3 regions of the Streptomyces sp. NPDC093546 genome follow, and region 1 is predicted to be linked to each of the others. Evidence: riboswitches for the same ligand, from Rfam matches in the RefSeq annotation. Region 1 holds a riboswitch; each other region holds the start of a gene.
The links. Region 1 has a riboswitch for cyclic di-AMP ahead of ACIRNI_RS03105 (M23 family metallopeptidase). Riboswitches for the same ligand answer to the same signal wherever they lie in the genome.
Positions count from the first base shown of each region.

Region 2: it holds a riboswitch for cyclic di-AMP, as region 1 does, so the genes downstream of both, ACIRNI_RS26325 (M23 family metallopeptidase) here and ACIRNI_RS03105 (M23 family metallopeptidase) in region 1, are expected to answer to the same signal.
Region 3: it holds a riboswitch for cyclic di-AMP, as region 1 does, so the genes downstream of both, ACIRNI_RS08925 (C40 family peptidase) here and ACIRNI_RS03105 (M23 family metallopeptidase) in region 1, are expected to answer to the same signal.

Region 1 covers NZ_JBIWJG010000002.1:13,567-23,108, reverse strand. The annotation lists gene ACIRNI_RS03130 (PaaI family thioesterase) at 1-246, shown strand, start outside; gene ACIRNI_RS03125 (PLP-dependent aminotransferase family protein) at 261-1,739, opposite strand; partial or broken gene ACIRNI_RS03120 (carboxymuconolactone decarboxylase family protein) at 1,787-2,262, shown strand; tRNA gene ACIRNI_RS03115 (tRNA-Met) at 2,308-2,381, shown strand; gene ACIRNI_RS03110 (PP2C family protein-serine/threonine phosphatase) at 2,550-3,713, shown strand; cyclic di-AMP (ydaO/yuaA leader) riboswitch at 3,941-4,077, shown strand; gene ACIRNI_RS03105 (M23 family metallopeptidase) at 4,089-5,258, shown strand; gene ACIRNI_RS03100 (aldo/keto reductase) at 5,438-6,388, shown strand; gene ACIRNI_RS03095 (PrsW family intramembrane metalloprotease) at 6,428-7,759, opposite strand; gene trmB (tRNA (guanosine(46)-N7)-methyltransferase TrmB) at 7,804-8,595, opposite strand; gene lhgO (L-2-hydroxyglutarate oxidase) at 8,675-9,542, opposite strand, start outside.
Region 2 covers NZ_JBIWJG010000014.1:63,618-73,159, reverse strand. The annotation lists gene ACIRNI_RS26340 (DNA topoisomerase (ATP-hydrolyzing) subunit A) at 1-1,660, opposite strand, end outside; gene ACIRNI_RS26335 (M16 family metallopeptidase) at 1,862-3,211, shown strand; gene ACIRNI_RS26330 (M16 family metallopeptidase) at 3,238-4,605, shown strand; cyclic di-AMP (ydaO/yuaA leader) riboswitch at 4,865-5,030, shown strand; gene ACIRNI_RS26325 (M23 family metallopeptidase) at 5,044-5,826, shown strand; gene ACIRNI_RS26320 (GntR family transcriptional regulator) at 6,043-6,708, shown strand; gene ACIRNI_RS26315 (HPr family phosphocarrier protein) at 6,842-7,123, opposite strand; gene ACIRNI_RS26310 (GNAT family N-acetyltransferase) at 7,254-9,542, shown strand, end outside.
Region 3 covers NZ_JBIWJG010000003.1:530,797-540,338, forward strand. The annotation lists gene ACIRNI_RS08905 (alpha/beta hydrolase) at 1-407, shown strand, start outside; gene ACIRNI_RS08910 (GNAT family N-acetyltransferase) at 362-1,180, opposite strand; gene ACIRNI_RS08915 (NlpC/P60 family protein) at 1,199-2,290, opposite strand; gene ACIRNI_RS08920 (hypothetical protein) at 2,582-2,935, shown strand; gene ACIRNI_RS08925 (C40 family peptidase) at 2,981-3,904, opposite strand; cyclic di-AMP (ydaO/yuaA leader) riboswitch at 3,903-4,060, opposite strand; gene pcrA (DNA helicase PcrA) at 4,259-6,742, shown strand; gene ACIRNI_RS08935 (M23 family metallopeptidase) at 6,773-8,143, opposite strand; gene ACIRNI_RS08940 (esterase/lipase family protein) at 8,372-9,142, opposite strand; gene ACIRNI_RS08945 (cobalamin B12-binding domain-containing protein) at 9,341-9,542, shown strand, end outside.

The DNA of each region.
Region 1 (9,542 bases):
CAGGCCGCCCTCGTGGACCTGGCCGCCTTCCTGCTCATCAACGCGCGCCTGGGCCGCCCGACCCCCATGGCCCTGACCAGCTCCCTCCAAATCAGCTACCTCAGCCGCCCCCGCCCGGGTCTGCTCCGTACCCACGCGGAGATGGCCAAGTTCGGCAACCGCCTCTGCGTCGTCCTCGCCGAACTCCGCGACAGCGCCGGCACCCTGGCCGCCACCGCGACGGTCACCTACTCCGTGCCCCGGTAGCCCTCGGGCGTGCGTCAGGTGGCCCGATCCGGGCCGCCGGGCGGCAGCGCCCGGCACAGCGCCTCCAGCGCCGCGCCGTAGGCGTGGTCCGGCGGGGTGGCGTAGCCGACGACCAGGCCGTCGCGGTGCGGCATCGTGGCCGACGGGTGGCGGAAGGCGGCGAGGCCGTCGAGGGCGATGCCCTGCCAGGTGGCCGCCTTCACCGTGGAGGCCTCCGTGCCCGGCGGGAGGCGCAGCACGGCGTGGAGGCCGGCCGCGATGCCGGTGGGCTGGATGTGCGGGGCGCGGTCGGCGAGGGCGGCGACCAGCCGGTCGCGGCGGCGCCGGTAGCGCTGGCGCATGTGGCGGACGTGACGGTCGTACGCGCCCGACGCGAGGAAGTCCGCGAGCGTGAGCTGGTCCAGGACGCTCGCCCACGCCTCCCGCTCGCCCTTGGCGGTGAGGACCGGCTCGACGAGGTGCTCGGGCAGGACCATCCAGCCGAGCCGTACGGCGGGGGACAGGCTCTTGCTGACCGACCCGAGGTAGAGGACGCGGGCCGGGTCGAGGCCCTGGACGGCGCCGACCGGTTCGCGGTCGTAGCGGAACTCGCCGTCGTAGTCGTCCTCCAGGACCAGGCCGCCGCGTCCGCGTGCCCAGTCGACCGCGGCGGCCCGGCGGGCGGGGTGGAGCGGGCCGCCGGTGGGGAACTGATGCGCGGGGGTGAGCAGCACCGCCCGTACGCCGCCCGTGAGGGAGGCCAGTTCCTCGGTCCGGGCACCGTCCTCGTCGAGGCCGAGCGGAACGGTCCGGACGCCCGCGGCCTGGAGGAGGGAGCGGTGGAAACCGAGCCCGTACGACTCGACGGCGAGCGGCCCGCGCAGGACGCCGCCGCCGAACAGCAGTCGCAGCGCGTGCGCGAAGCCGGAGCAGACGACGACGCGTTCGGGGTCGGTGTACACGCCGCGCGCGCGTGCCAGGTAGGCGGCGAGCGCGGTGCGCAGTTCGATACGGCCCTGGGGATCGCCGGGTCCGAAGGCTTCGTTCGGGGCGGCGTTCAGGGCGCGGCGGGCGGAGGTGAGCCAGGCGGCGCGGGGGAAGGAGGACGCGTCGGGGGTGCCCTGCCGCAGATCGTGGCGGGGCGCGGGGGCGGGGAGCGCCGGGGACTTCTTCGGAACGCGGGGCGGATTCGCCGGCGCGGCGCGTTCGGCGACCCGGGTTCCGGAGCCCTGGCGGGCGGTGAGCCAGCCCTCGGCGACGAGCTCGGCGTACGCGTCGGCCACCGTGTTGCGGGCCAGGCCCAGGTCGGCGGCGAGCGAGCGGTACGGCGGCAGGCGCGTACCGGGGGCGAGCCGGCCGCCGCGTACGGCGTCGCGCAGGGCGGTGAGGAGCGCGGCGCGGCGGCTGCCCGTACGGGACAGCTCCAGGTGGAGGTCGGCGCCGATGCGTTCGGCCGCTTCGGCCCAGGAGCCGGCCCGCGATCCGACCGGTGAATTGACCTCTGATTCAGGCATGGAAATGCACCCTACAGGCGGTCTTTCCGGCGCCTAGATTCATGGACATGACGACGAACACGCACAGGGACACGCACACGGACGCCGTTTCCCGGATCAACTTCGCGAAGGCCGCTCCCCAGGCGTTCAAGGCCCTGATCGGCTTCGACGCCGCGCCCGCCAGGGCCTGGACCCCGCCCTGGTCGAGCTCGTACAGATCCGTTCCTCCCAGCTCAACGGCTGCGCGTACTGCCTGCACATGCACACCACCGACGCGCGCAAGGCCGGGGAGAGCGAGGAGCGGCTGCACATGGTCGCCGTCTGGCGCGACGCGGCGCGCTTCTTCACCGAGCGGGAGCGGGCCGCGCTCGCGCTGACCGAGGCCGTCACGCTGGTCGCGGCGGAGGGCGTGCCGGACGAGGTGTACGCGCGCGCCGCCGCCCAGTTCGAGGAGGGCGAGCTCGGGCAGCTGCTCGCGCTGATCTTCACCATCAACACCTGGAACCGCATTGCCCTCAGCACGGCGAAGGTGCCGGGCGAGTAATTGGTGTTGATCTTGCTCCGCATGGCGTAGGGTGGTGTTTACCGACGCGGGGTGGAGCAGCTCGGTAGCTCGCTGGGCTCATAACCCAGAGGTCGCAGGTTCAAATCCTGTCCCCGCTACTGATGACGACGAAGACCCGGTGCCCCAAGGCACCGGGTCTTCGTCGTCATGTCGTGCGTGTGCTGCATGTCCTGGGTGGTCGCCCGGTCGCCCGGTCGGCCGATGGCGGGGCATCCTGCGGCGCGGCTCCGGACGGTGTGCGCGGGGCCCGCCTACCGTCCGTAACCGTGGGTGACAACGGCGACAGGGCCTGGGGTCGGAGCGCGCGACGCGCGAAGGTGCGCCGCTTCCTCCGGGTGGCGCCCGTACTGATGATCGTCGGCGGGGTGGTGTTCGACCTGCTGACGCCGCCCCGGTTCACGGCCGTGCCGCTGTTCACCGCCGCCCCGCTCGTCGCCGCGCCGTTCTTCACCGTACGGATCACCCTGGTGGCCGGGACCGCCGCCGTCCTGGCACTGGCCGGGCTGCGCCTCCACAGCGGCACGCTGGACGAGGCCCCGTCGATCACGGAGCTCGTCACCCTGATCACGGTCTCGGCGTTCGCGCTGATGATCAACCGGGTCGTGCGGCGCAGCGGCGAGCGGCTCGCCTCCGCCCGCGGCATCGCCGAATCCGCGCAGCGCGCCGTGCTGCCGACGCCGGCCGAGCGGATCGGTGGCCTGCGGGTGGCGGCGCGGTACGAGGCGGCGCAGGCGGACGCGTTCATCGGGGGCGATCTCTACGCCGTGCAGGACACGCCCTACGGGGTGCGGCTGGTGGTCGGGGACGTACGAGGGAAGGGGATGGGCGCGGTCGAGGCGGTGGCGGTCGTGCTGGGTGCGTTCCGGGAGGCGGCCGAGCAGGAGAGCTCGCTGGAGGGGGTGTCGCAGCGGCTGGAGCGGGCGCTCGCGCGGGAGGGGACCCGGCGCGACGGGCTCGACGCCTTCGAGGGCTTCACCACCGCCGTGCTGGCCGAGGTGGTGCGCGGCGAGGCGGTGGTGCGGATCGTCAACCGCGGCCACCCGGAGCCGCTGGTGTTGTACGCCGACGGGGGCCTGGAGCGGCTGGAACCGACCGAACCCGCGCTGCCGCTGGGGATGGCGGACCTGGGGCCGTGGCCCGACCGCGCGGACGAGGTGCCGTTCCCGCCCGGGGCGACGCTGCTCTTCTACACGGACGGGCTCTCCGAGGCGCGGGACGCGAGCGGCGCCTTCTACGACCCGGCGGAGCGGCTGGCGGGGCGGAGCTTCGCGGGGCCGGGGGAGATGCTGGACACCCTGGTCGAGGACGTACGGCGGCATACGGGGGGCGGGGGGACGACCGACGACCTCGCGCTGCTGGCGGTGAACACGCCTCAGGGGCAGCGGGCCGCGGCGGCGGGAGCATCCGGGGCGACTGGGCACGGAGGGTGATCGCTGTGGAGCCCTCCGCATAACATTTGACTAACCGTCAGAAAGTGTGGTGAGGCACACGGGGCATGAGGGGCAGTCAACTTAGCTGCCTATGCCCGTTTGTGGGGCGGTATGCCGGGGGCTACGTGGTTAATGATCAGTAGGAACGGCTTGGAATCACGGCCCCGCGTCTATTAACGTTCGATAACGCAGCGCGGTCGTCCCAGCCGACGCAAGAGCGACGGCACCGTGCGCGCGCGCCGAATTCCGCAAGGGAACCGGGGAACCACCACCTTGGGGTGAATCGGGCCGCATCGCCGGCCTGAAGGAGACCTTCCTGCTCCGAACCCGTCAGCTAACCCGGTAGGCGAGAAGGAAGGAAAGGAGTGCGCCCCCGTGGCGTCCAACAGGCCTGCCCCCGAAGCGCCGTCTGCTCCATCGGCCTCCCCGGCCGCCCCCGCCTCCCCGGCACCCCACTTCGTCGACTCCTTCGGCCCGGGCCCCGGTTCCGGTGCGCCCGCGGAGGGTCAGTGGGAGGAGTGGAACCCCACCGAGGACACCGTCCGTCCCGTCCGTGGCCGCCACCGCGTGGTCAAGCAGCGCGGCGGGCTGGCCCGTAGTTCCACGGTCCTGGGCGTGGGCGTCATCGCGGCCGTCGGCGCCGGAGGGATGGCCACCGCGCAGGACAAGCCGGCGGTCTCCATATCCCTGCCCGACCTGTCCGGCGCGATAGCCGACAGCCTTCCGGACGCCGAGTCCATGCCGGGCATCGGCTCCCTGATCTCCGACGACGGTGCCGACGGCGGTTCCGGCGGCTCTTCCGCGGACGCCCGGCTGACCGCCGCCGCGCCGCTGACCGCCGGGTCCCTCGCCGCCGACGACGGCTCCGCCGGGGACCGGGCCGAGAGCGGCGCGAGTGCCGGCGAGGCCCTGCGGGCGCGCATCCTCCAGCAGGCCGAGCAGCAGCAGGCGTCCGCGGACGCGGCGGCGAAGCTCGCGGCCGAGAAGGAGGCCGCCGAGCAGGCGGCCGCGCTGGCCAAGTCCCAGCAGACCGCCGCCGAGAAGGAGGCGGCCGCCGAGGCGAAGGCGAAGGCCGAAGCGGCGGCGAAGGCCGAGGCGGAGGCCGCGGCCAAGGCGGAGGCCGAGCGGCTGGCCAAGCTCGCCGGCAGCTACGCGCTGCCGACCTCCTCGTACACCATCACCTCCACCTACGGCCAGGCCGGCAACATGTGGTCCTCCGGCTACCACACCGGCCTCGACCTCGCGGCCCCCACGGGCACCCCGGCCAAGGCCGTGCACGGCGGCACCGTCAAGTCGGCCGGCTGGTCCGGCTCGTACGGCTACCGGATCGTCCTGGAGCTGGAGGACGGCACCGAGGTCTGGTACTGCCACCTCTCCTCGATGACGGTCGGCGCCGGGCAGAAGGTCGCCACCGGCGAGACCATCGGGCGCGTCGGCGCCACCGGCAACGTGACCGGGCCGCACCTGCACCTGGAGGTCCACACGGCGGGCGGCGGCGGAGTGGACCCGCTGGCGTGGCTCCGCGGCAAGGGCCTGACCGTCTGACGGCCCGACTCTCCGACGGCCTGACCGTCTGAACCACCGTCTGACGGAATGACCGTCCGACGGCCCGCAGATTCCGGTGGCCCTGGCGTTCCACCCCCCGACGCCAGGGCCACCGGTTCCTTCGCCCCATGGGCGGATGCCCGGAATACGGCACGTCACGCGGGGTGTTGAGGTATCGCATGACCTCACTTCCCCTTCGCAGGCTGGGTACGTCCGACCTCCACGTCTTCCCCCTCGGTCTCGGCGGCAACGTCTTCGGCTGGACCGCCGACGCCGCGCAGTCCTTCGCCGCCCTCGACGCGTACGCGGCAGCCGGCGGCAACTTCGTCGACACCGCCGACACCTACTCGTCGTGGGCCCCCGGCCACCAGGGCGGCGAGTCCGAGACGGTCATCGGTGACTGGATGGCCGCCCGGGGCAACAGGTCCGACGTCATCGTCGCCACCAAGGTCGGCAGCCACCCCCAGTACAAGGGGATCGGCGCCACCACCATCAAGGCCGCGGCCGAGCAGTCGCTGCGCCGCCTGCGGACCGACTACATCGACCTGTACTACACCCACGTCGACGACCCGGCCGTCCCGGTCGAGGAGTTCGTCCCCGCACTGGACCGGCTGGTGAAGGAGGGCAAGGTGCGGGCCGTCGCCGCCTCCAACATCTCCGCCGAGCGGCTCCAGGAGGCGCTGGACTTCTCCGCGCGCGAGGGCCTCGCCTCCTACGTCGCGCTCCAGCCGCACTACAGCCTCGTCTCGCGCGGCACCTACGAGGGCGCCCTGCGCGACACCGCCGAGCGGGCGGGGCTGTCGGCCGTGCCGTACTGGGCGCTGGCCTCCGGGTTCCTCACCGGCAAGTACCGGCCGGGCACGCAGGTCGACAGCGCGCGGGCCGAGGGCGCCGCCAAGCACCTCGCGACCGAGCGGGGCCGCGAGGTCCTCGCCGCGCTCGACACCATCGCCGGGGCGCGCGGGATCGAGGTCTCGAGCGTCGCGCTGGCGTGGCTGGCCGCGCAGCCGACCGTCGCCGCGCCGCTCGCCTCCGCCCGCACGGTCGAGCAGCTGCCCCCGCTGCTCGCGTCCGCGGAGCTGGAGCTCACGGCGGACGAGCTCGCCGTGCTGACGGCCGCGTCCGCGTAGCGCTGGTCAGGGCCCCGGGGTCCGGCCCCGGGGCGGGCGTCAGGCCCGGTACGGGTTGTAGCCGTCGTAGTCCCGGTGCGGAGGCGGCACCCACACCCGGCCCGTCGCGCGCGCCGCGTACGTCAGGGCCGGGCCCGCCAGCGCCTTGCGCTGCCACAGGTGGTGCAGCAGCTCCTGCTCCCGCGCGAGGAAGTCCGGGCCCGCCGCACCCCGGCGGGCCCGGTGGCGCAGGAACGCCAGCGACGTCGCGAACGCCTCGTACTCACCCACCGCCCGTGCCGCCCCCGGGCCGAAGGCGCGGGCCGCGTACGCGCGGGCCAGACCGCGCGCCCGCATCGACGACAGCGCGAGCGGCTCGGTGGGCGACAGCCAGCCGGCCGCCGCGTACGCGGGCAGCTCGCCGGATATGGTGCGCAGCTCGCGCTGGCGGGTCCAGATCACCAGCCACGTCATCAGCCCGAAGGCGGGCACCATGAACGCCCCGTAGACCGCGTAGAACCCCCAGGGTCCGAAGAACGACACCGAGCCGTTCCACATCGCGTGCACGCTCATCGCCAACAGGAGGCCGAGCAGGGGCAGCGCGATGCGGCGCACGCGCTTGCGGCGCGCGCTGACGGCGGCGATGCCGAAGCCCAGGCCGGTGAAGACCGTGAACAGCGGGTGCGCGAAGGGCGACATCACGATCCGTACGAAGAAGGTCGCGGCCGTGACCGAGGCGAAGCCCGACGCCCCGAGCTGCTGGTCCTCCCCGAAGGCGTTCCCCAGGTAGAGGATGTTCTCGGTGAAGGCGAAGCCGGTCGCCGTGAAGCCCGCTGTGACGACGCCGTCGACCATGCCCGTGAACTCCCGTCTGCGGAAGAGGAACAGGAGCAGTACGGCGACGGCCTTGGCGGTCTCCTCCACCACGGGCGCTATGACCGTCGCGCCGATCGTGTCGGCGGCCGTCGGATCGGCGGTGGCGGTGGCTATCCAGCGGTGCGCGAAGGTGTTCGCGATGATCGCGACGAGCGCGGCGGCGAAGGCGCCCCAGGAGAAGGCGAAGATCATGCTCCGCCAGGGGGCCGGCTCCACCCGGTCCAGCCACCGGAACGCCGCCAGGAGCAGCGGCACGGGCAGCAGGGCGAGGCCGAGGCCCACCAGGAAGCCTTCCGTACCCGTCTGCTCCCGCACCAGCGCCAGGATCACCAGCGCGCACAGCGCGAGCACGGTGAACACCGACCCCAGCCGCACCACCCGACTGCGCCACAGGCGCCGCGGCTTGTAGCGCCAGCGGGCGCGCTCGGGCACCGCGTCGAACGACGGCTCGGGGTCGTACGCCGGGACGGCCGGGTGCGCCGCCTGTGCTGCGGGCTGCGGGGACGAGTGGGTCACACAACGACCCTAACGAGGACCACTGACAGTCCGCGATGAGTGAGTTACTCGGCTGCTCGCGCGGCCCGGCGGAACAGCAGGTCGTGCACCACATGCCCCTTGTCCAGACCCTGACCCTCGAACCGCGTCAGCGGCCGGAAGGCGGGCCGGGGCGCGTAGCCCCCGTCGGCCTGGGTGTTCTCGAAGTCGGGGTGGGCGCTCAGCACGTCCAGCATCTGCTCGGCGTACGGCTCCCAGTCGGTCGCGCAGTGCAGCACGGCGCCGGGCTTCATGCGGGACGCGGCGAGGGTCAGGAACTCGGGCTGGATCAGCCGCCGCTTGTGGTGCCGCTTCTTGGGCCAGGGGTCCGGGAAGTACACGCGTACGCCGTCGAGGGCGTCGGGCGCCAGCATCTCGCGCAGCAGGATGATCGCGTCACCGTTGGCCACGCGGACGTTCGTCAGGCCGGCCCGGTCCGCGAGGGCGAGCAGATTGCCCTGGCCGGGGGTGTGCACGTCGACCGCGAGGATGCCGGTCGACGGGTCGTCGGCGGCCATCTGCGCGGTCGCCTCGCCCATGCCGAAGCCGATCTCCAGCACGACGGGCAGTCCGCCGAACAGTTCGCCCAGGTCGAGCACCCGCTGCCCGTCGATGTCCAGCCCCCACCGGCTCCACAGCCGTCGCAGGGCGTCGGCCTGCCCGGGCGTGACGCGGCTGCGCCGGGGCTGGAAGCTGCGGATCCGCCGCTCGAAGTGCGACCCGGCGGGATCGGGCGCGGGACCTTCGGGGAAGCGGGGCTCGCCCTTGGGCCGGAAGGACACGGCGGTTTCCACGGCGGATTCACGGATCTCAGACACAATGCCCCGATTCTACGGCCCCGGCCCCGAGGGGCGGCAGGACCGAAGGTCCCCACGGTCCTGGCAGCGGGGACACGGGCTACCGCAGCTGCGCCAGCGCGCGCCGCGCCACCTCCCGGCCGATCGGCAGGGACGCGGTCGCCGCCGGCGACGGGGCGTTCAGCACGTGGACCGTGCGCGGTGCCTCTTGGATCAGGAAGTCGTCGACCAGCGTGCCGTCGCGCAGGACGGCCTGCGCCCGGACGCCCGCCGGGGCCCGGCGCAGGTCGCCGGGGCCGATCGCGGGCAGCAGGCGCCGCACCGCCTCCGTGAAGGCGCGCTTCGACGCCGAGCGGCGCAGCTCGCCGGCGCCGTACCGCCAGTGGCGGCGGGCGATGTGCCAGGAACCGGGCCACGTCAGCGTCCCGGCCAGGTCGCGCGAGCGGACCGTGGACCAGCCGTACCCCTCGCGGGCCAGCGCCGGCACGGCGTTCGGCCCGACGTGGACGCCGCCGTCGATGCCCCGGGTCAGATGCACCCCGAGGAACGGGAAGGCCGGGTCCGGCACCGGATACACCAGGCCGCGCACCAGCTCCGGGCGGACCAGTTCGTAGTATTCGCCGCGGAACGGGACGATCCGCACGCCCGGCTCGTCGCCCGCCAGCCGCGCGACCCGGTCGCAGTGCAGGCCCGCGCAGTTCACCAGCAGCCGCGCGCGGACGATGTCCCCGGCGGACGTGCGGACGGCGACACCCCAGGGACGCCGGTCGACGGCGGTCACCTCCGCGCCGTACCGGACGTCCGCGCCGGAGGACTCCGCCAGCTGGGCCGCCACCGCGCCGTAGTCGCACACGCCCGTCGTGCCGACGTGGATGGCGGCGAGGCCCCGTACCTGGGGCTCGTACTCGCTGATCTGTGCCGGGCCCAGCTCCCGTACCGGAATGCCGTTCTCCCGGCCCCGCTGGACC
Region 2 (9,542 bases), on a different contig from region 1:
CCGCCGAGACGATCACGTCGTGCTTGGTGCGCTTGCCGTCGCTGTCCGGGAGCGGCTCGCCGCTCGCCGTACGGGCCAGCAGACCGGTGGAGGACAACAGCACCCGGCACGGGTCGTCCGCGACCTCCAGGGACACCGCGGCGACCGGCGCGCCCGCCGACTCCAGCAGGACCGTGCGCCGCTCGGTGCCGAACTTCTTGGCCACCGCGGCCAGCTCGGAGGAGACCAGCTTGCGCAGCTCGGCGTCGGAGTCCAGGATCCGCGTCAGCTCCTCGATCTCGCTGTTGAGCCGGTCGCGCTCGCCCTCCAGCTCCAGCCGGTCGAACTTGGTGAGCCGCCGCAGCGGGGTGTCCAGGATGTACTGCGTCTGGATCTCGCTCAGCGAGAAGCGCTCGATCAGCCGCTCCTTGGCCTGCGCCGAGTTGTCGCTGGACCGGATCAGCCGGATGACCTCGTCGATGTCGAGGAGCGCGACGAGCAGGCCCTCGACCAGGTGCAGCCGGTCGCGCTTCTTGCCGCGCCGGAACTCGCTGCGGCGCCGTACGACCTCGAAGCGGTGGTCGAGATAGACCTCCAGCAGCTCCTTGAGGCCCAGCGTGAGCGGCTGCCCGTCGACCAGCGCCACATTGTTGATGCCGAAGGACTCCTCCATCGGCGTCAGCTTGTAGAGCTGCTCCAGGACGGCCTCCGGGATGAAGCCGTTCTTCACCTCGATGACGAGCCGCAGCCCGTGCGCGCGGTCGGTGAGGTCCTTGACGTCGGCGATGCCCTGGAGCTTCTTCGACGCCACCAGGTCCTTGATCTTGGCGATCACCTTCTCCGGGCCCACCGTGAACGGCAGCTCCGTCACGACCAGGCCCTTGCGGCGCGCCGTCACGTTCTCCACGGTCGCGGTCGCGCGGATCTTGAAGGTGCCGCGGCCCGTCTCGTACGCGTCCCTGATCCCGGACAGGCCCACGATCCGGCCGCCGGTCGGCAGGTCGGGACCCGGCACGTACCGCATCAGGGTCTCCAGGTCGGCGCCCGGGTGCTTGATCAGGTGGCGGGCGGCGGCGATGACCTCGCCCAGGTTGTGCGGCGGCATGTTGGTCGCCATGCCGACCGCGATTCCGGACGCGCCGTTGACCAGCAAGTTCGGGAAGGCGGCCGGCAGCGCGACCGGTTCGCGCTCCTGGCCGTCGTAGTTGGGTACGAAGTCGACGGTGTCCTCGTCGATGGACTCCGTCATCAGCGACGTGGCGTCGGCCATCCGGCACTCGGTGTACCGCATGGCGGCCGGCGGGTCGTCGTTGCCCAGCGAGCCGAAGTTGCCGTGGCCGTCGACCAGCGGCAGGCGCATCGAGAACGGCTGCGCCATGCGCACCAGCGCGTCGTAGATCGACGCGTCACCGTGCGGGTGCAGCTTGCCCATCACCTCGCCGACGACCCGGGCGCACTTGACGAACCCGCGCTCCGGGCGCAGGCCCATCTCGTTCATCTGGTACACGATCCGGCGGTGCACCGGCTTCATGCCGTCGCGGGCGTCGGGCAGGGCCCGGGAGTAGATCACCGAGTACGCGTACTCGAGGAAGGAGCCCTGCATTTCGTCGACGACGTCGATGTCGAGGATCCGCTCCTCGTAGTCGTCGGGCTGCGCGGTCTTCGTGCTGCGGCGGGCCATCGCGGCTGCGCTCCTTCACCAGGCAAAGGCTGATCTGTCGCCGACCATTGTGGACCGTCCCACTGACAACCCCGACCGCGACCCGGAAGAGGGACGATCGGGTGGGACGGGAACTTCCGCGACCGTCGGTGCGCTTGCATACAGTGGCAGGACTTTCACCGCACGACTTTCCACATCGCGATCGAAGGGACGTACATGCCCATGGGTCACACGGCCACAGCCCAGGCCGGCTCCGGCGGACTGACAGCGACCGAGCACCGGCTGGCCAACGGCCTGCGCGTGGTGCTCTCCGAGGACCACCTGACCCCGGTCGCCGCGGTGTGCCTCTGGTACGACGTCGGCTCGCGCCACGAGGTGAAGGGCCGCACCGGCCTCGCCCACCTCTTCGAGCACCTGATGTTCCAGGGCTCCGCCCAGGTCAAGGGCAACGGCCACTTCGAGCTCGTCCAGGGCGCCGGCGGCTCCCTCAACGGCACCACGAGCTTCGAGCGGACCAACTACTTCGAGACGATGCCCACGCACCAGCTGGAGCTGGCCCTGTGGCTCGAGGCCGACCGGATGGGCTCGCTGCTCACCGCGCTCGACGAGGAGTCCATGGAGAACCAGCGGGACGTCGTGAAGAACGAGCGCCGCCAGCGGTACGACAACGTGCCGTACGGCACCGCCTTCGAGCGGCTCACGGCCCTCGCCTTCCCGAAGGGCCACCCCTACCACCACACGCCGATCGGCTCCATGGCGGACCTGGACGCCGCCACCCTGGAGGACGCGCGGAACTTCTTCCGTACGTACTACGCGCCGAACAACGCCGTGCTGTCCGTCGTCGGCGACATCGACCCGGAGCAGACGCTCGCCTGGATCGAGAAGTACTTCGGCTCCATCCCGGCCCACGACGGCAAGCAGCCGCCGCGCGACGGCACGCTCCCCGACACCATCGGCGAGCAGCTGCGCGAGGTCGTCGAGGAGGACGTCCCGGCCCGCGCGCTGATGGCCGCCTACCGGCTGCCGCACGACGGCACCCGCGAGTGCGACGCCGCCGACCTGGCCCTCACCGTCCTCGGCGGCGGCGAGTCGTCCCGGCTCCACAACCGCCTGGTGCGCCGCGACCGTACGGCCGTGGCGGCCGGCTTCGGCCTGCTGCGCCTCGCCGGGGCCCCCTCCATGGGCTGGCTGGACGTGAAGACCTCCGGCGGCGTCGAGGTGCCGGACATCGAGGCCGCGGTCGACGAGGAGCTGGCCCGGTTCGCCGCCGAGGGCCCGACGCCCGAGGAGATGGAGCGGGCCCAGGCCCAGCTGGAGCGCGAGTGGCTGGACCGGCTCGGCACGGTCGCCGGCCGCGCCGACGAGCTGTGCCGCTTCGCCGTGCTGTTCGGCGACCCGCAGCTCGCGCTCACCGCCGTCCAGCGCGTCCTGGACGTCACCGCCGAGGAGGTGCAGGCCGTCGCCCAGGCGCGGCTGCGCCCGGACAACAGGGCCGTACTGGTCTACGAGCCGGTCAACGGCGACCAGAGCGATGCCGACCACAGCGAGGAAGAAGAGGGGGCCGACCAGTGAGCGACGCCGCTGTGTCCCTGACGTCCATGGAGTTCCACCCGCAGCCCCAGCCCGGCACCGCCCGGCCCTGGGCCTTCCCCGCCCCCGAGCGAGGCACCCTCCCCAACGGCCTGACCGTGCTGCGCTGCCACCGCCCCGGCCAGCAGGTCGTGGCCGTCGAGATCTCCCTGGTGGCCCCGCTGGAGGCCGAGCCCGAGGGCCTGGACGGCGTCGCCACCATCATGGCCCGGGCGCTGTCCGAGGGCACCGACAAGTACTCGGCGGAGGAGTTCGCCGCCGAGCTGGAGCGCTGCGGCGCCACGCTCGACGCGCACGCCGACCACCCCGGCGTACGCGTCTCCCTGGAGGTCCCGGTCTCCCGGCTGGCCAAGGCCCTCGGCCTGGTCGCCGACGCCCTGCGCGCGCCCGCCTTCGCCGACAGCGAGGTCGAGCGCCTGGTGCGCAACCGGCTCGACGAGATCCCGCACGAGATCGCCAACCCGTCGCGCCGCGCCGCCATGCAGCTCTCCAAGGAGCTGTTCCCGGCCGACTCCCGGATGTCCCGCCCCCGCCAGGGCACCCTCGAGACGGTGGAGCGGATCGACTCCGCGGCCGTACGGGCCTTCTACGAAGCCCATGTCCGGCCCGCCACGGCCACCGCCATCGTCGTGGGCGACCTCACGGACGTCGACCTCGACGCGGTGCTGGCCGACACCCTCGGCGCCTGGACCGGCAACACCGCCGAGCCCCGCCCCGTCCCGCCCGTCACGGCCGACGACACGGGACGTGTCGTCATCGTCGACCGCCCCGGCGCCGTGCAGACGCAGCTGCTGATCGGCCGCATCGGCCCCGACCGGCACGACCGCGTCTGGCCGGCCCAGGTGCTCGGCACGTACTGCCTGGGCGGCACCCTCACCTCGCGCCTGGACCGCGTGCTGCGCGAGGAGAAGGGCTACACCTACGGCGTACGGTCCTTCGGCCAGGTGCTGCGCTCCGGTCCCGGAGGCAACGGCGCCTCGCTGCTCGCCATCAGCGGATCCGTCGACACCCCCAACACCGGTCCGGCCCTCGACGACCTGTGGAAGGTGCTGCGCACCCTCGCCGCCGAGGGGCTGACCGACGCCGAGCGGGACGTCGCCGTGCAGAACCTCGTGGGCGTCGCCCCGCTCAGGTACGAGACGGCGGCCTCGGTCGCGGGCACCCTCGCCGACCAGGTCGAGCAGCACCTCCCGGACGACTTCCAGGCGCAGTTGTACGCCCGCCTGGCCGAGACCGGGACGGTGGAGGCCACGGCCGCGGCCGTCAGCGCCTTCCCCGTGGACCGTCTCGTCACCGTGCTGGTCGGCGACGCCGCGCAGATCAAGGAGCCGGTCGAGGCGCTCGGCATCGGTGAAGTGAGCGTCGTCACGGGCTGATTGACGGCGGGTCGGCCGCGCGTCGCCGGCCGCGTCCCGGCCATCACCGGCGGAACCCCGGCATCCATTCGGATGCCGGGGTTCCGCCGTCTGCTGCCGCTTCCCCTCGCCGTCACGGCATGTCCGTTTTGTTGGGGAGGTTACGTGTCTGCCCTGTGGCGTGCGCTACAAAAAACCGTGTCCGTTTGGTGATTGAAAGATCAGCCGCTTAGCGTCTGATGCGCTGTCCGCCCGCTGTACCCGCCGCATCCGCGGCACCGGGCAGCCATCGCCGAATCCCCATCGGGCGCGAGCCCGGGGAGCCGGGGACCCACACGAAGTCCCTGGGGTGAATCGGACGCCTTCGCATCCGTGCGGAGGGGCCCGTAGGAGACCTTCCTGCTCCGAACCCGTCAGCTAACCCGGTAGGCGAGAAGGAAGGAAAGGATCAGCCACCGTATGGCGTTCACCCGTGCCACCGGGAAGCACCGTGCCCCGAGCCGCCTGAGCCGCAAGAGCGCACACGTCGCCGGCGTGGCGGCCATCGCCACCACCGGCGTCATCGGAACCCTCGCTTCCCCGGCGCTCGCCGCCGACGCGGACGTCCGCGCACTGGAGGACACCGGCCTCAACCAGGCGGTCATCACCGACACGCTCGCCGAGACCGTCGACGCCCAGGCCGAGGCCCAGGAGCGCGAGGCCGAGGAGGCCGCCGCCCGCGCCGCCGCCCAGGCCAAGGCCGAGGCGGAGGCCAAGCGCAAGGCCGAGGCCCGCGTCAAGGCCGCCCGCGAGGCGGAGGAGCGCGCCGCCCGCGAGGCCGAGCGCAAGCGCCTGAACTCCTTCACGCTCCCCGTCGCCGGCTCCTACGTCAGCACCGGCTACCAGACCGGCGGCGCCATGTGGTCCTCCGGCAGCCACACCGGCGTCGACTTCCACGCCCCCTCCGGCTCCACGGTCGTCGCCGTGGGCCTGGGCACCGTCGTCGAGGCGGGCTGGGGCGGCGCGTACGGCAACAACGTGGTGATCCGGATGGCCGACGGCACGTACACGCAGTACGGCCACCTCTCCTCCGTCAGCGTCTCGGTCGGCGAGCGGGTCATGCCCGGCCAGCGGATAGGCCTCTCCGGCTCCACCGGCAACTCCTCCGGCCCGCACCTCCACTTCGAGGCCCGTACGAGCGCCGAGTACGGCTCCGACATCGACCCCGTCGCGTACCTGCGCTCGCACGGCGTCAACGTCTGACCTCCGGCCCGCACGACCTGAGACAGACAAGGCCCCGGCTCCTCGGATGAGCGGCCGGGGCCTTCGCCGTTCTCCGGCGCGGCAGGCCTGGCCAAAAGATATCCATGGATTTCGACCCGGCGTCGGAAATTCAGGAATGGTGCCATAGAGTCACTGAACACTCGTCAAATCGGTCGGACGCACGCTGTTTCGCGCGCATTACGTCGGAGGTTCGGTATGCGCATTCCCGCGCACTCGGTATGCACGGCGATTCGCGACGACATCGTCTCCGGCGTCTTCCCGCGCGGCAGCCGCCTCACCGAGGAGCAGCTGGCGCGCCGCTACGGCGTCTCCCGCGTCCCGGTCCGCGAGGCCCTGCGGACCCTGGAGTCGGAGGGCTTCGTCACCACCCGCCGCCACGCCGGGGCGTGCGTCGCCGAGCCCACCGAGCAGGAGGCAGCCGACCTGCTGGAAGTCCGGGCGCTGCTGGAGCCGCTCGGCGCGGCGCGGGCCGCCCAGCGCCGTACCGAGGCGCACCTCAAGGTGTTGCGGGGCCTGGTCAGGCTGGGCCAGGAGCGGGCGCGCCGGGGCCAGGGGGAGGATCTGCGGGCGCTCGGCGACTGGTTCCACGAGACGCTCGCCCAGGCCTCCGGCAGCCCGGGCCTCACCGCCCTGCTGACCCAGCTGCGGCACAAGATCGCCTGGATGTACGCGGTCGACCAGCCGCCCGCGCCCGTGGAGGCGTGGGCCGAGCACGGCGCGATCGTCGACGCGGTGGCGCGCGGTGACGCCGAGCGGGCCCGGGCGCTGACCGCGCTGCACGCCGAGCGCTCACTCGGTTCGCACCGGCTGCGTGTGAGGAGTCCGCAACATCGCGTCAACACGGTGAGCGCCCGCAATTAACAATGCGGCCGTAGAAAGAAAGGTTCACCGAAAAAGCGGAGCCGTATCACCCCGGAATTCGGGGGCGATACGGCTCCGCTGCAAGAGGACAGGTAATTGTCCGAAGTGATGGCCGGGCGATGCCCGAAGCCCGTCAGACGGTCTCGGGAAGCTCCTCGAGACCCTCCGCGACCAGCTTCGCCAGGCGGTCCAGGGCGGCGTCCGCACCTTCCGCGTCCGACGCGAGCACGATCTCCTCGCCGCCCTGCGCACCCAGGCCGAGGACCGCGAGCATCGACGCGGCGTTCACCGGGTTGCCGTCGGCCTTGGCGATCGTCACGGGGACGCCGGCGGCCGTGGCGGCACGGACGAAGATGGAGGCGGGGCGGGCGTGCAGGCCCTCGGCCCAGCCGACGTTGACGCGGCGCTCAGCCATGGTGTTGCCCTTCGAGTTCAGGGGGTTGTCTAGACCACTCTCTCATGTTCTCCGGTGTGCACGCGAACCTGATCAATGTGCCCTGTCCACAGCACCTCCGCGACCGGTGTCCGCACCGTAACCTGGGCCCATGCGGACCCCGTCGGATCAGCCGGAACATGCGTACCCCGACCACTGGGAAGCCGACGTCGTGCTGCGCGACGGCGGCACCGCGCGGATCAGGCCGATCACCCCGGACGACGCGGAACGCCTGGTCAGCTTCTACGAGCAGGTCTCCGACGAGTCGAAGTACTACCGGTTTTTCGCACCCTACCCCCGCCTCTCCGCCAAGGACGTGCACCGCTTCACGCACCACGACTACGTGGACCGGGTGGGCCTGGCCGCGACGGTCGGCGGGGAGTTCATCGCGACCGTCCGCTACGACCGGATCAACGAACAGGGCCTGCCCGCCAGTGCCCCCGCCGACGAGGCCGAGGTCGCCTTCCTCGTCCAGGACGCCCACCAGGGCCGGGGCGTCGCCTCCGCGCTCCTCGAACACATCGCGGCGGTGGCGCGGGAGCGGGACATCCGGCGGTTCGCGGCGGAGGTGCTGCCCGCCAACAACAAGATGATCAAGGTCTTCACGGACGCCGGATACACCCAGAAGCGCAGCTTCGAGGACGGCGCCGTCCGCCTCCACCTCGACCTGGAGCCCACCGACCGCTCCCTCGCCGTGCAGCGCGCCCGCGAGCAGCGCGCCGAGGCCCGCTCCGTGCAGCGGCTGCTCGCCCCCGGCTCGATCGCCGTCATCGGCGCCGGCCGCGCGCCCGGCGGCGTCGGCCGCACGGTCCTGCGCAACCTCCTCGACGCCGGGTACACCGGCCGTACGTACGCGGTGAACCACGCCCTGCCGGAAGGCGAGTCCGTCATGGAGGGGGTCCCCGCCTTCCGGTCGGTCGCCGACATCGGCGAGCCCGTCGAGCTCGCCGTCGTCGCCGTCCCCGCCGAGCGCGTACCGGAAGCCGTCGCCGCCTGCGGCGAGCACGGCGTCCAGGGGCTGGTCGTCCTCTCCGCCGGGTACGCCGAGCAGGGCGCCGAAGGGCGGGAGCGCCAGCGGGAGCTGGTCCGCCAGGCCCGCTCGTACGGCATGCGCGTCATCGGCCCCAACGCCTTCGGCGTCATCAACACCGCCCCCGGCGTGCGGCTGAACGCCTCCCTCGCGCCGCACCCGCCGGCGCGGGGCCGCATCGGGCTGTTCACCCAGTCCGGCGCCATCGGCATCGCGCTGCTGTCCGGGCTGCACCGGCGCGGGGCGGGCCTGTCGTCCTTCGTCTCCGCCGGGAACCGGGCGGACGTGTCCGGCAACGACATCCTGCAGTACTGGTACGAGGACGCCGACACGGACGTCGTCCTGCTGTACCTCGAATCGATCGGGAACCCGCGCAAGTTCACGCGGCTCGCACGGCGCACGGCGGCGGTGAAGCCGGTCGTCGTGGTCCAGGGCGCCCGCCACAGCGGCAGCGCGCCGCCCGGCCACGCGGTGCCGGTCACCCGCATCCCGTACGCCACGGTGTCGGCCCTCCTCCGGCAGGCGGGCGTCATCCGCGTCGACACCGTCACCGAGCTCGTCGACGCGGGCCTCCTCCTCGCCGGACAGCCGCTCCCGGCCGGACCCCGGGTGGCGATCCTCGGCAACTCCGAGTCCCTCGGCCTCCTCACGTACGACGCCTGCCTGACGGAGGGGCTGCGTCCGCTGCGGCCCCGCGACCTGACGACCGCCGCCACGCCCGAGGACTTCCGCGCGGCCCTGGCCGAGGCGCTGCGGGACGACGCGTGCGACGCGGTGGTGGTCACCGCGATCCCGTGGGTCGGCGAGAACGGCGTGACCGAGTCGGGCGACGGCGAGGTCCTCGCCGCCGCGCTGCGCGCCGCGTCCGCCACGGCGCCGACGAAGCCGGTCCTGGTGGTCCACGTCGAGATGGGCGCCCTGGCCGACGCCCTGGCCGCCGCCACCAGCACGGCGCCGCCCCCGCCGGCCCCCGCGCCCCCTGGTACCCCCGCCACCCCGGCGACCGGCGAGTCCGACGGAGCCCCGGCCCCCGCCACCGACCCGGACCCCGACGGCGATGGCGACCACCGCATCCCCGCCTACCCCGCCGCCGAGCGGGCCGCCCGCGCGCTCGCGCAGGCCGTGCGGTACGCGCGCTGGCGGCGGCAGGCAGCCGAGCCCGGCCGGGTGCCGCACTACGACGGGATCGACGAGGCGGGGGCCGCAGCACAGATCGAGCGGGTGCTGAGCGAGACCGACGACGCGGGGGAGCGGGGCGTCACCCTCGACGCGGAGGCCGCGCGCGAGCTGCTCGGGCGGTACGGCATCGACGTACGCCCCGCCCTCGCCGCGCCCACCCCCGACGCCGCCGTCGACGCCGCGCAGCGCCTC
Region 3 (9,542 bases), on a different contig from region 1:
GCTACAACGACCCCGCCGCCGAGCCGTCCTCACTCACCGGCCGCGATCCGGAACTGCGGCACCGGCACAACCCGCTCACCCTCCTGAAGGCGGCCGCGACGCCGCCCAGGATCACGATGCTGTTCACCGGGAACGGGAACGACGGCTTCCAGCAGGGCCTGGACCTGCGCGCCGTCTCCCGGCCGCCGACCCGGATCGACGTCCGCCAGGTCGCGGGCGGCCACCGCACGGCCTCCTGGATGCGGGAGGTGCCGTCGGTTTTCGAGTGGCTGACGGCACGGATGGGGGCCGGCGCTTCCGGGGCAGGGGCGCAGGGTCCCGGAGGTCCCGGCGGCACCGGAGGTCCCGGCGGCACCGGCCGTCAGGGAGCCAGCGAGATGTCCACCTTCTCCGACACCCGCCGGTAGCCGATCCCGGCGTAGATCCGCTCGATCGACGCGTCAGCCGGCTCCAGCCACACCAGCCGGCAGCCGCGCGCGAAAGCCGTCGCCGTCAGGTACGCCGAAAGGTTCCCGCCGATGCCCCGCCGCCGGTGGCTCGCCGCGACCGCCAGCCCGGCGAGCTCGCTCAGCCCGTCCACCGGCACCGAGCAGCCGCCCGCCCCCACCGTCGTACCGTCGGCGGTGTCCGTGGCGATTCCGGCGACACCGCCGCCCGCCGCCGCCGTGCGCAGCCAGCGGATCGCGCCCGCGTTCGCCTCGCCGGTCCCGCCGTACGCGAGGTTCTGCACCGAGGCGGCCGCGGCGTACGCGGCGTCGTCCGCCGGCTCGTCGAAGGCGATGCCCTCGACGGGCCCCGGTTCCCGCAGCCCGCCCGGCGCGCACGCCATCAGCGGCGCCCGCCGCTCGACGGTGAACCCGGCCGCCAGCAGCGCCGGTTCGAGCTCCGGCGCGCAGGCCGGCTGGAACTCCAGGCGCGGCACCCGCTCCAGCTCCCGGAAGGCCGCCACCAGTTCGTCGATCTCCGCCTTGGTGGGGGCGGCGCCCGCGTCGGGGATGGCGTAGTTGGCGGGCGGGATGTCCCAGTCGGGGTTGTAGCGCAGGACGAAGGGGCCCACGCGGCGGTGATCGGGGGACCGCAGCGCCAGCGTGCGGACGCAGTCCTGGAGGTCGTCGGCGATGCCTTCGGGGATGCCTTCGCGGGTGCCTTGGGGGATGCCTTCGGGAGTGTCGCGATCCATCGTCATGGATCCGGGACCCTACGCGACCCGGGTCGCCCCCGCCCACGGCATTTCGTCGATCGGCGCGATCCTCACGGGTGCGCCGGGCCGCGGGGCGTGGATCATCTTGCCGTCGCCGATGTAGAGACCGACGTGACTGACCCCGGAGTAGAAGAACACCAGGTCACCGGGGGCGAGCGCGGAGCGTGGGACGCGCTGTCCGGCGTTGATCTGGGTGTACGTGGTACGGGGCAGGGCCACCCCGGCGGAGCGCCACGCGGCCTGCGTGAGCCCCGAGCAGTCGAAGGCCGACGGCCCGGTCGCGCCCCAGACGTACGGCTTGCCGAGGGCCCCGTACGCGTACGACACGGCCTGCGCGGCGCGTGCGTTGGGCGCCTGCCGTGCGTGCGTCGGCGGGGGGTTCCCGGCCGTCGGGCCGGAGTCCGTGTCCGTGCCCGCGCCCGCGCCGGGGTTCTCGTACCGGGCGCGTTCGGGGGCGGACAGCCGGCCCAGGAGGCGCTCGGCGGCGGCGAGCTTCTGCTGGACCATGGCCTTGTGGCGGCGCAGTTCGGCCTGGCGGGCCTCCAGTTCGCGCAGGTGGCCGCCGGATTCGGCGCGCAGCTGCGCGATCCCGGCGAGCTCGCGGCGCACGGCGGCGATGGCGTCGGCCTGGCGGGTCCCGGCGCGCTCGGCGAGGGCGGCGCCCTCCAGGTAGGCGTCCGGGTCGGTGGAGAGGGCGAGCTGGAGGGCGGGGTCGAGCCCCCTGTGCCGGTACTGGGCGGTGGCCACCGAACCGAGCGCGTTACGGGTGGCGGCGAGCCGCTCCGTCCGGCGGGCGGCCTCGTCCCGCAGGGCGTCCAGCGAGGAGCGTGCCTTGTCGGCCTGCTCCTTGGCGCCGTTGTACCGCTCGGTGGCCTCCTCGGCCTCCCGGTGCAGCCGGTCCACCTCGGTCCTGATCTGGGCGGGGGAGAGGCGGGGCTCCGCGTGCCCGGTGCCGCCGAGGACGGTGGCGGTCGCCGCCCCGGCGAGGACGAAGCCGGCGGCGGTGCGCCCGGCCGCCGATCCGTTCAGGGATCTCTGCCGGGGCTTGCGGTGCTTGCGGTGCTGCGGAGGTTCTGGGTGAGCTGCCACGAGGGCGGGTCACTTCCCTTCCCTGTCACGTGTGGGTGGGGTGGCCGGCCGCCGCCCGGGAGTCGGAAGACGGCGGTGGGAGAACCGGCCACCTGGGGGAGGACGCTAAGCCCGCCGGTCACGGCGGTGAGGGGGAGTGACCGCAATTGCCCGCAGGTGAGAGTTCGGAGGCGGCTTCCGTCGGCGGCGACGCACCTGGAACCGCGCATTCCGTATCAACTGTGACCGAGGCGACGAATGAGGCAACCCCGGCCGGGGGCCGGTGCTATGGCCCCGGTTAGGCTCCGGCGCATGGACGTACTCATCAATGTCTTCGTCGCGCTGCACATCATCGGTATCGGCGCCCTGCTGGGCGGCTTCCTGTCCCAGATGAAGGCGATGGGCGCGGGCACGGCGCGCTTCAGCCCCGGCATGCTGCACGGCGCGCTGACCATGCTGGTCACGGGCGTGGCCCTGGTCGGGCTGAACCAGGCCGACGACCAGACCGTGAACAACATCAAGATCGGCGTGAAGCTGGCGATCCTGGTCGTCATTCTCGGCCTGGTCTACGTCAAGCGGGACGAGGAGACGGTCGAGAAGCCGCTCTTCGGCGCCGTGGGCGGCCTCACCGTCGCCAACATCTTCATCGCGACGCTCTGGACCTGAGGCCTGAGGTCTGAGGTCTGAGCCCGGGGTCTTTCGGGGTCTCTCTTACGCGGGGCGCACGCAGCCGGACACCGGCATGGAGTGGACCGGCTCCTCGCGTACGTTCATCCCGGGCCGCGGGGCGTGGATCATCACGCCGTCGCCCTGGTAGATGCCGACATGGCTGATGTCGTCGTAGAAGAACACCAGGTCGCCGGGGCGCAGCTCGTCCATGGAGACGCGCGTGCCGACGTGGGCCTGTTCCCAGGTGGTACGCGGCAGGTCGACACCCGCCGCCTTCCAGGCCGCCTGGGTCAGGCCGGAGCAGTCGTACGAGCTCGGGCCGGCCGCGCCCCACACGTACGGTTTGCCGAGCTGGGCGCGGGCGAAGGCCAGCACCTTGTCGGCTTTGGCCGCGGCGCGATCGGGGCCGGTATCGGCCTCGCGGGCTTCCGGTGCGTACGTCGGCTCGTGCGCCGGTTCGTACGACGGCGCCTCCGCGCGGGTTTCCGCGAGGGCCTCCGTCCGGGCCAGCAGGGCGCGCGCCTCCGCGAGCTTGCGCTGCACCGTCCGCTTGCCGGCCCGCAGCGCGTCGGGGGTCTTCGCCGACTCGCCCTGCCGCGCGGCGGGCTCCGCTTTCGCCACCTCGACGACTTCGACGCCATCGCCGACGGGCTGGACGGGCTGGACGGGCTGGACGGGCTGGACGGGCTGCACGGGCTGCACGGGAGTGGCGTACCGCTGCGCCTGCGTACCCGTGCCGGCCTGCCGGTAGAGGTCGTCGACCTTTCTCTGCACCTCCTCGACCGTCGGCCGGCCCGGTGCGACTTCGGCGGACTGGGCGGACTGAGCGGACAGCAGGGTCGTGACCGAGGCGATGGCGGCCGTCGTGACCCCGACGGCGGGGGAATTCGTACCAAACGAACCAAACGTACCGAACGTGCGGGTGGTGCTGCTGCGCGGCTTGCGATGCGACGCCAAGGCCGGCATCTCCTTCCGTAGGCCGCCTACCGGGTCAGCCGGCGGGTTCGGGCGAACGGAAGGTGCCCTACGGCCTGCGGAAACGGCCGATTCACCCCATGGTGCATGGTTGGGTCCCCGGTTCCAACTCCCGTGCGGGGAGAGCGGATTCGGCGTGGGCGGTCCGATCGGCGTGGTTCGCCGATGAGGGAACGGTCCGCTTGGTCGGCACGCTAGCCAACGTGTGGTGGTGCTGTGAAGGATGATGTTCGATATGCCGGATACATTTTCGTGACCTTTACCCGGCGCTTATGTGTGGTCGCGGTGAGCGACGAAACCGGTTCGGCCCCGACTGTCAGTGGGGCGGCCTAGACTCGATAGGCGATGAGCAGCCTCTTTGACGACAGCTTCCTGGCGGACCTGCGGAACCACACCTCCGAGGAACCGCCGCCGCCCCCCGAGGACGCCGAGGACCACGCCCCGGCCCCGGAGGAGGTCCCGCACGACCTCTTCGGGGACCGCTTCGACGTGCCCCCGGCCCGGGACGCGTACCACCGCGACGGCGCGCCGCGCACCGTCGTGGACCCCGCCGCGCTGCTGGAGGGGCTGAACGACCAGCAGCGCGCCGCCGTCGTCCACACCGGCTCGCCGCTGCTCATCGTCGCCGGTGCCGGCTCCGGCAAGACCCGGGTGCTGACCCACCGCATCGCGCACCTCCTGGGCACCCGGCACGTGCACCCCGGCCAGATACTGGCGATCACCTTCACCAACAAGGCCGCGGGCGAGATGAAGGAGCGCGTCGAGCAGCTCGTCGGCCCGCGCGCCAACGCCATGTGGGTGATGACCTTCCACAGCGCGTGCGTGCGCATCCTGCGCCGCGAGTCGAAGAGGCTCGGCTTCACGTCGTCCTTCTCGATCTACGACGCCGCCGACTCCAAGCGCCTCATGGCGCTGGTCTGCCGCGACCTGGACCTCGACCCGAAGAAGTTCCCGCCGAAGTCCTTCAGCGCCAAGATCTCCAACCTGAAGAACGAGCTGATCGACGAGGAGACCTTCGCCGACCAGGCCGCTGGGGGCACCTCCCAGGCCGAAGGCCTAGGGGGAGGCTTCGAGAAGACGCTCGCCGAGGCGTACCGCATGTACCAGGCGCGGCTGCGCGAGGCCAACGCCCTGGACTTCGACGACATCATCATGACGACGGTCCACCTGCTGCAGGCGTTCCCGGACGTCGCCGAGCACTACCGCCGCCGCTTCCGCCACGTCCTCGTCGACGAGTACCAGGACACCAACCACGCGCAGTACACGCTCGTACGCGAGCTGGTGGGCACCGGTTACGAGGACCTGGACCCGGCCGAGCTGTGCGTCGTGGGTGACGCCGACCAGTCGATCTACGCCTTCCGCGGCGCGACCATCCGCAACATCCTCCAGTTCGAGGAGGACTACCCCGACGCGACGACGATCCTGCTGGAGCAGAACTACCGCTCCACGCAGACCATCCTCTCCGCCGCCAACGCGGTGATCGAGCGCAACGAGAGCCGCCGCCCCAAGAACCTGTGGACGAACGCCGGCCCCGGGACGCGGATCATCGGGTACGTCGCGGACACCGAGCACGACGAGGCGCAGTTCGTCGCCGACGAGATCGACCGGCTGACGGACGCGGGCGAGGCGAAGGCCGGCGACGTCGCGATCTTCTACCGGACGAACGCCCAGTCCCGTGTCTTCGAGGAGATCTTCATCCGCGTCGGCCTGCCGTACAAGGTCGTCGGCGGCGTCCGCTTCTACGAGCGCAAGGAGGTCCGGGACGTCCTGGCGTACCTGCGCGTGCTGGCGAACCCGGAGGACAGCGTCCCGCTGCGCCGCATCCTCAACGTGCCCAAGCGGGGCATCGGCGACCGCGCCGAGGCGATGATCGAGGCGCTCGCGCTCCGCGAGAAGATCACCTTCCCGCAGGCGCTGCGCCGCGTCGACGAGGCGTACGGCATGGCGGCGCGCTCCGCGAACGCCGTGAAGCGGTTCAACACGCTGCTGGACGAGCTGCGCACCATCGCCGAGTCCGGCGCCGGACCGGCCGTGGTCCTGGAGGCGGTCCTGGAGCGCACCGGATACCTCGCCGAGCTGCAGGCCTCCACCGACCCGCAGGACGAGACCCGCATCGAGAACCTCCAGGAGCTCGCCGCCGTGGCCCTGGAGTTCGAGCAGGAGCGCGGCGACAACCCCGGTACGCTCGCCGAGTTCCTGGAGCAGGTGGCGCTGGTCGCCGACTCCGACCAGATCCCGGACGAGGACGAGGAAGGCTCCGGCGTCATCACGCTGATGACGCTGCACACCGCCAAGGGCCTGGAGTTCCCGGTGGTGTTCCTGACGGGCATGGAGGACGGCGTCTTCCCGCACATGCGCGCCCTCGGCCAGACCAAGGAGCTGGAGGAGGAGCGGCGCCTGGCGTACGTGGGCATCACGCGCGCCCGCGAGCGGCTCTACCTCACGCGGTCGTCGATGCGCAGCGCGTGGGGCCAGCCCTCGTACAACCCGCCCTCGCGGTTCCTGGAGGAGATCCCGGCCCAGCACCTGGAGTGGAAGCGCACGGGCGCGATGGCCAAGCCGTCGTCCGGCGGCCCGGCCTCCGGGATTACGGCCTCCCTGTCGTCCTCGCGGTCCCGTTCCGGCCCGTCGGGCTTCGCCACGCGGCGTACGACCGACAAGCCGGTGATCGCGCTGGCGGTCGGGGACCGGGTGACGCACGACCAGTTCGGGCTCGGCACCGTGATGGCGGTGACGGGCGCGGGCGGGGACGCGCAGGCGACGATCGACTTCGGGGACGACAAGCCGAAGCGGCTGCTGCTGCGGTACGCGCCGGTCGAGAAGCTCTAGCCGGCTGAACCGGCTGAACCGGCTGCCGGTTCAGCCGGTCGGGTCGAGACCGTGGCTGCGCAGCCACGGCAGCGGGTCGATCGGGGAGCCGCCGCCGGGACGTACCTCGAAGTGCAGGTGCGGTCCGGTGGAGTTGCCGGAGTTGCCGGAGTACGCGATGACGTCACCGGCCTTGACCTCGCCGGACCGGATCTTGGTGCTGCTGAGGTGGCAGTACCAGGTCTCGGTGCCGTCCTTGGCGGTCACGATCGCCATGTTCCCGTAGGCGCTGTTCCACTGGGTGCGTACGGTGCCGTCGGTGGCGGCCATCACGGGCGTGCCGTACTGCACGGGGAAGTCGATCCCGCTGTGCAGGGACATCCAGTTGACGCCGGCCTGCCCGTAGTACGCGCTGAGCTGGTGCAGCTTGACGGGGAGCGCGAACTTGGGGCGCAGCGCCTCGCGGCGCGCGGCCTCCTCCTCGCGCTTCTTGCGCTCGGCCTCCTGGCGGTTCTTGAGGTCGATGCGCTCCTGGGTGCGACTGGCGCGGTCGCCGAAGTCGCGGGCGTCGGCGCTGAGCGCGGCGAGCTGGGTGTCCAGGGCGCTGTTGGCGGCGGCGACGGTCTTGACGGAGGAGGGGTCCTCGGCGGTCACCGGCTTGGCCTCGGCCTTCTGCTCGCCTCCGGTGAGGCCGCTGACGGAGGCCGCCGCGATTCCGGCGACACCCATCACGCAGGCGGACGGCACGGCGACGGTCAGGAGCGCGGAACGTTTCGCGGGGGTACGCCGTCGGCCACGGCCGCCGCCGCCTCCGCCGGAGCGGCGGGCGGGACGGGGGACGACGGGCGCGGCGACGGTCGCGGCGTCGGCCACGGCCTCCGCGTCGTGCGCCGGTTCCTGCTCCGGTTCTTGCTCCGGCTCGGGGGCTTCGTGAGGAGCTTCCGGCTGGAGGGCCTCTGCCGAGGCGTAGTCGTACTGCTCCGGTACGAACGTCTCGGTGGGCGCGTAGTGCCAGGCGGTGGCGTCGTAGGCGGCGGTGTCGTACTGCGGCTGTGCGCTCTGCGGCTGTTCGGTCTGCTGCTGGTCGTTCTGCGGCTGGTTGTTCCAGGCGCCGGCGTCCCACTGGCCGGTGTACTCGGAGTACTCGACGTAACCGGTGGTGGCGTCGTCCCACTGCGTGGTGTCGTACTGGCCGCTGTGGCCCGCGTCGTAACCGTTCTGGTAACCCGCGGTGTCATAACTCGCCTGCTGGGTACCGTCATAGGACCCGGGGAGGGCGCCGAAGAGCGGGTCGGTCGCGAAGGCACCGGTGTCATAGGCACCGGTGTCGTACGTGCTGGTGGTGTAACTGCCAGTGCCGTAGCTGCCCGTGGTGTAGGCGTCGTCTCCGACGTACCCGGCGTGGGGGTGCTGGTCGTTCACCAACTTCTCTCTCGCCTCGGCAGCAGGACCAGGTCTGGGCGCGGCCCCGGGATGGGGAACCCCAGAGGGGAAAGCAGTGGGCGCGACTGTACCCGGCGGTACGCGCAAGCGACAATCTTCCGAGAGTCTCGGGTCCGAGGGAAACGGGCATTCAGCCGCCTTTCGGCGGAGTACACACAGAGCCTTGGCCGTACGTTCGAAATCCGTTCGATGGTTGTGGCGTTGCGTTCACGCCACCGACACGGAATCCGCCATTCCGGCGGTCGGCTCCTCGGACTCCAGCACCTGGCGGACCGAGGCGGCCACCGCCGGGTGGACCGGGAGCGCCAGGTGGCCGATCCCGGTGACGCGGACGTTCTCCGTGATCAGGTCCGGATGGCGCAGGCACGCCGTCTCGGCGGGGACCATCACCTGGTCGAGATCGCTCCAGAAGCTCACGAAACGCGTACGGCACCGGGGCGCGGGCTCGTCCAACTCCCGCAGGACGGACGAGCCGGGACGCATCTGCCGGACCAGGGAGTGGGCGCCGGCCAACGGGGCGAAGGCGGTGCCCGCGTGCGGTGTGCCCAGCGTGACCAGCGTGCGTACGCGCCGGTCGCCGCCGAGCCGCTGCACGTAGTAGCGGGCGATCAGCCCGCCGAGGCTGTGCCCGACCACGTCCACCTCGGGGTGGCCGGTGCGGGCGCAGACGTCCTCGACATGGCGGCCGAGCAGGGCGGCGGCGGTGCGCAGATCGCAGGTGAGAGGGGAGTAGTTGAGCGACTCCAGGTGCTGGAGCGGCCAGCCGGACCGGGCGAGGGAGCGGCGCAGCGGCACGAAGACGGAACGGTTGTCGATGAACCCGTGCAGCAGCACGACGGGCGGCCGCCCGCCCGCGACCGCGGGCGGAGGAGCGGGGCGGCGGCGTTCCGGGGCGACACCGGTGGGGTAGAGGACCAGGTGGCAGGCGAGGATGGCCAGCTCCAGGGCCGTGGCCTTGAACAGCGCGATGACCCTCATGGCCGACCTTGCCCTCCCGCACCGGCACACGAGGCACCGCGCCACGCCGCGCCGACGTGAGGATTCCCCTCACAAGCATGTCCCACGTGTGATTTCCCCCTCGGTATTGACCGTGAAACGGCTGCTTGCGGGATGCTGTCGATAACGTTCGTTCACCTCCCCGGGATATACCCACGGGGGACGCATGTGGAGGCAGTGATGGGTGTGACCGGTCCGATCCGCGTGGTGGTGGCCAAGCCGGGTCTCGACGGCCACGATCGCGGGGCCAAGGTGATCGCGCGGGCCCTGCGTGACGCCGGTATGGAGGTCATCTACACCGGCCTGCACCAGACGCCGGAGCAGATCGTGGACACCGCGATCCAGGAGGACGCGGACGCGATCGGCCTCTCGATCCTCTCGG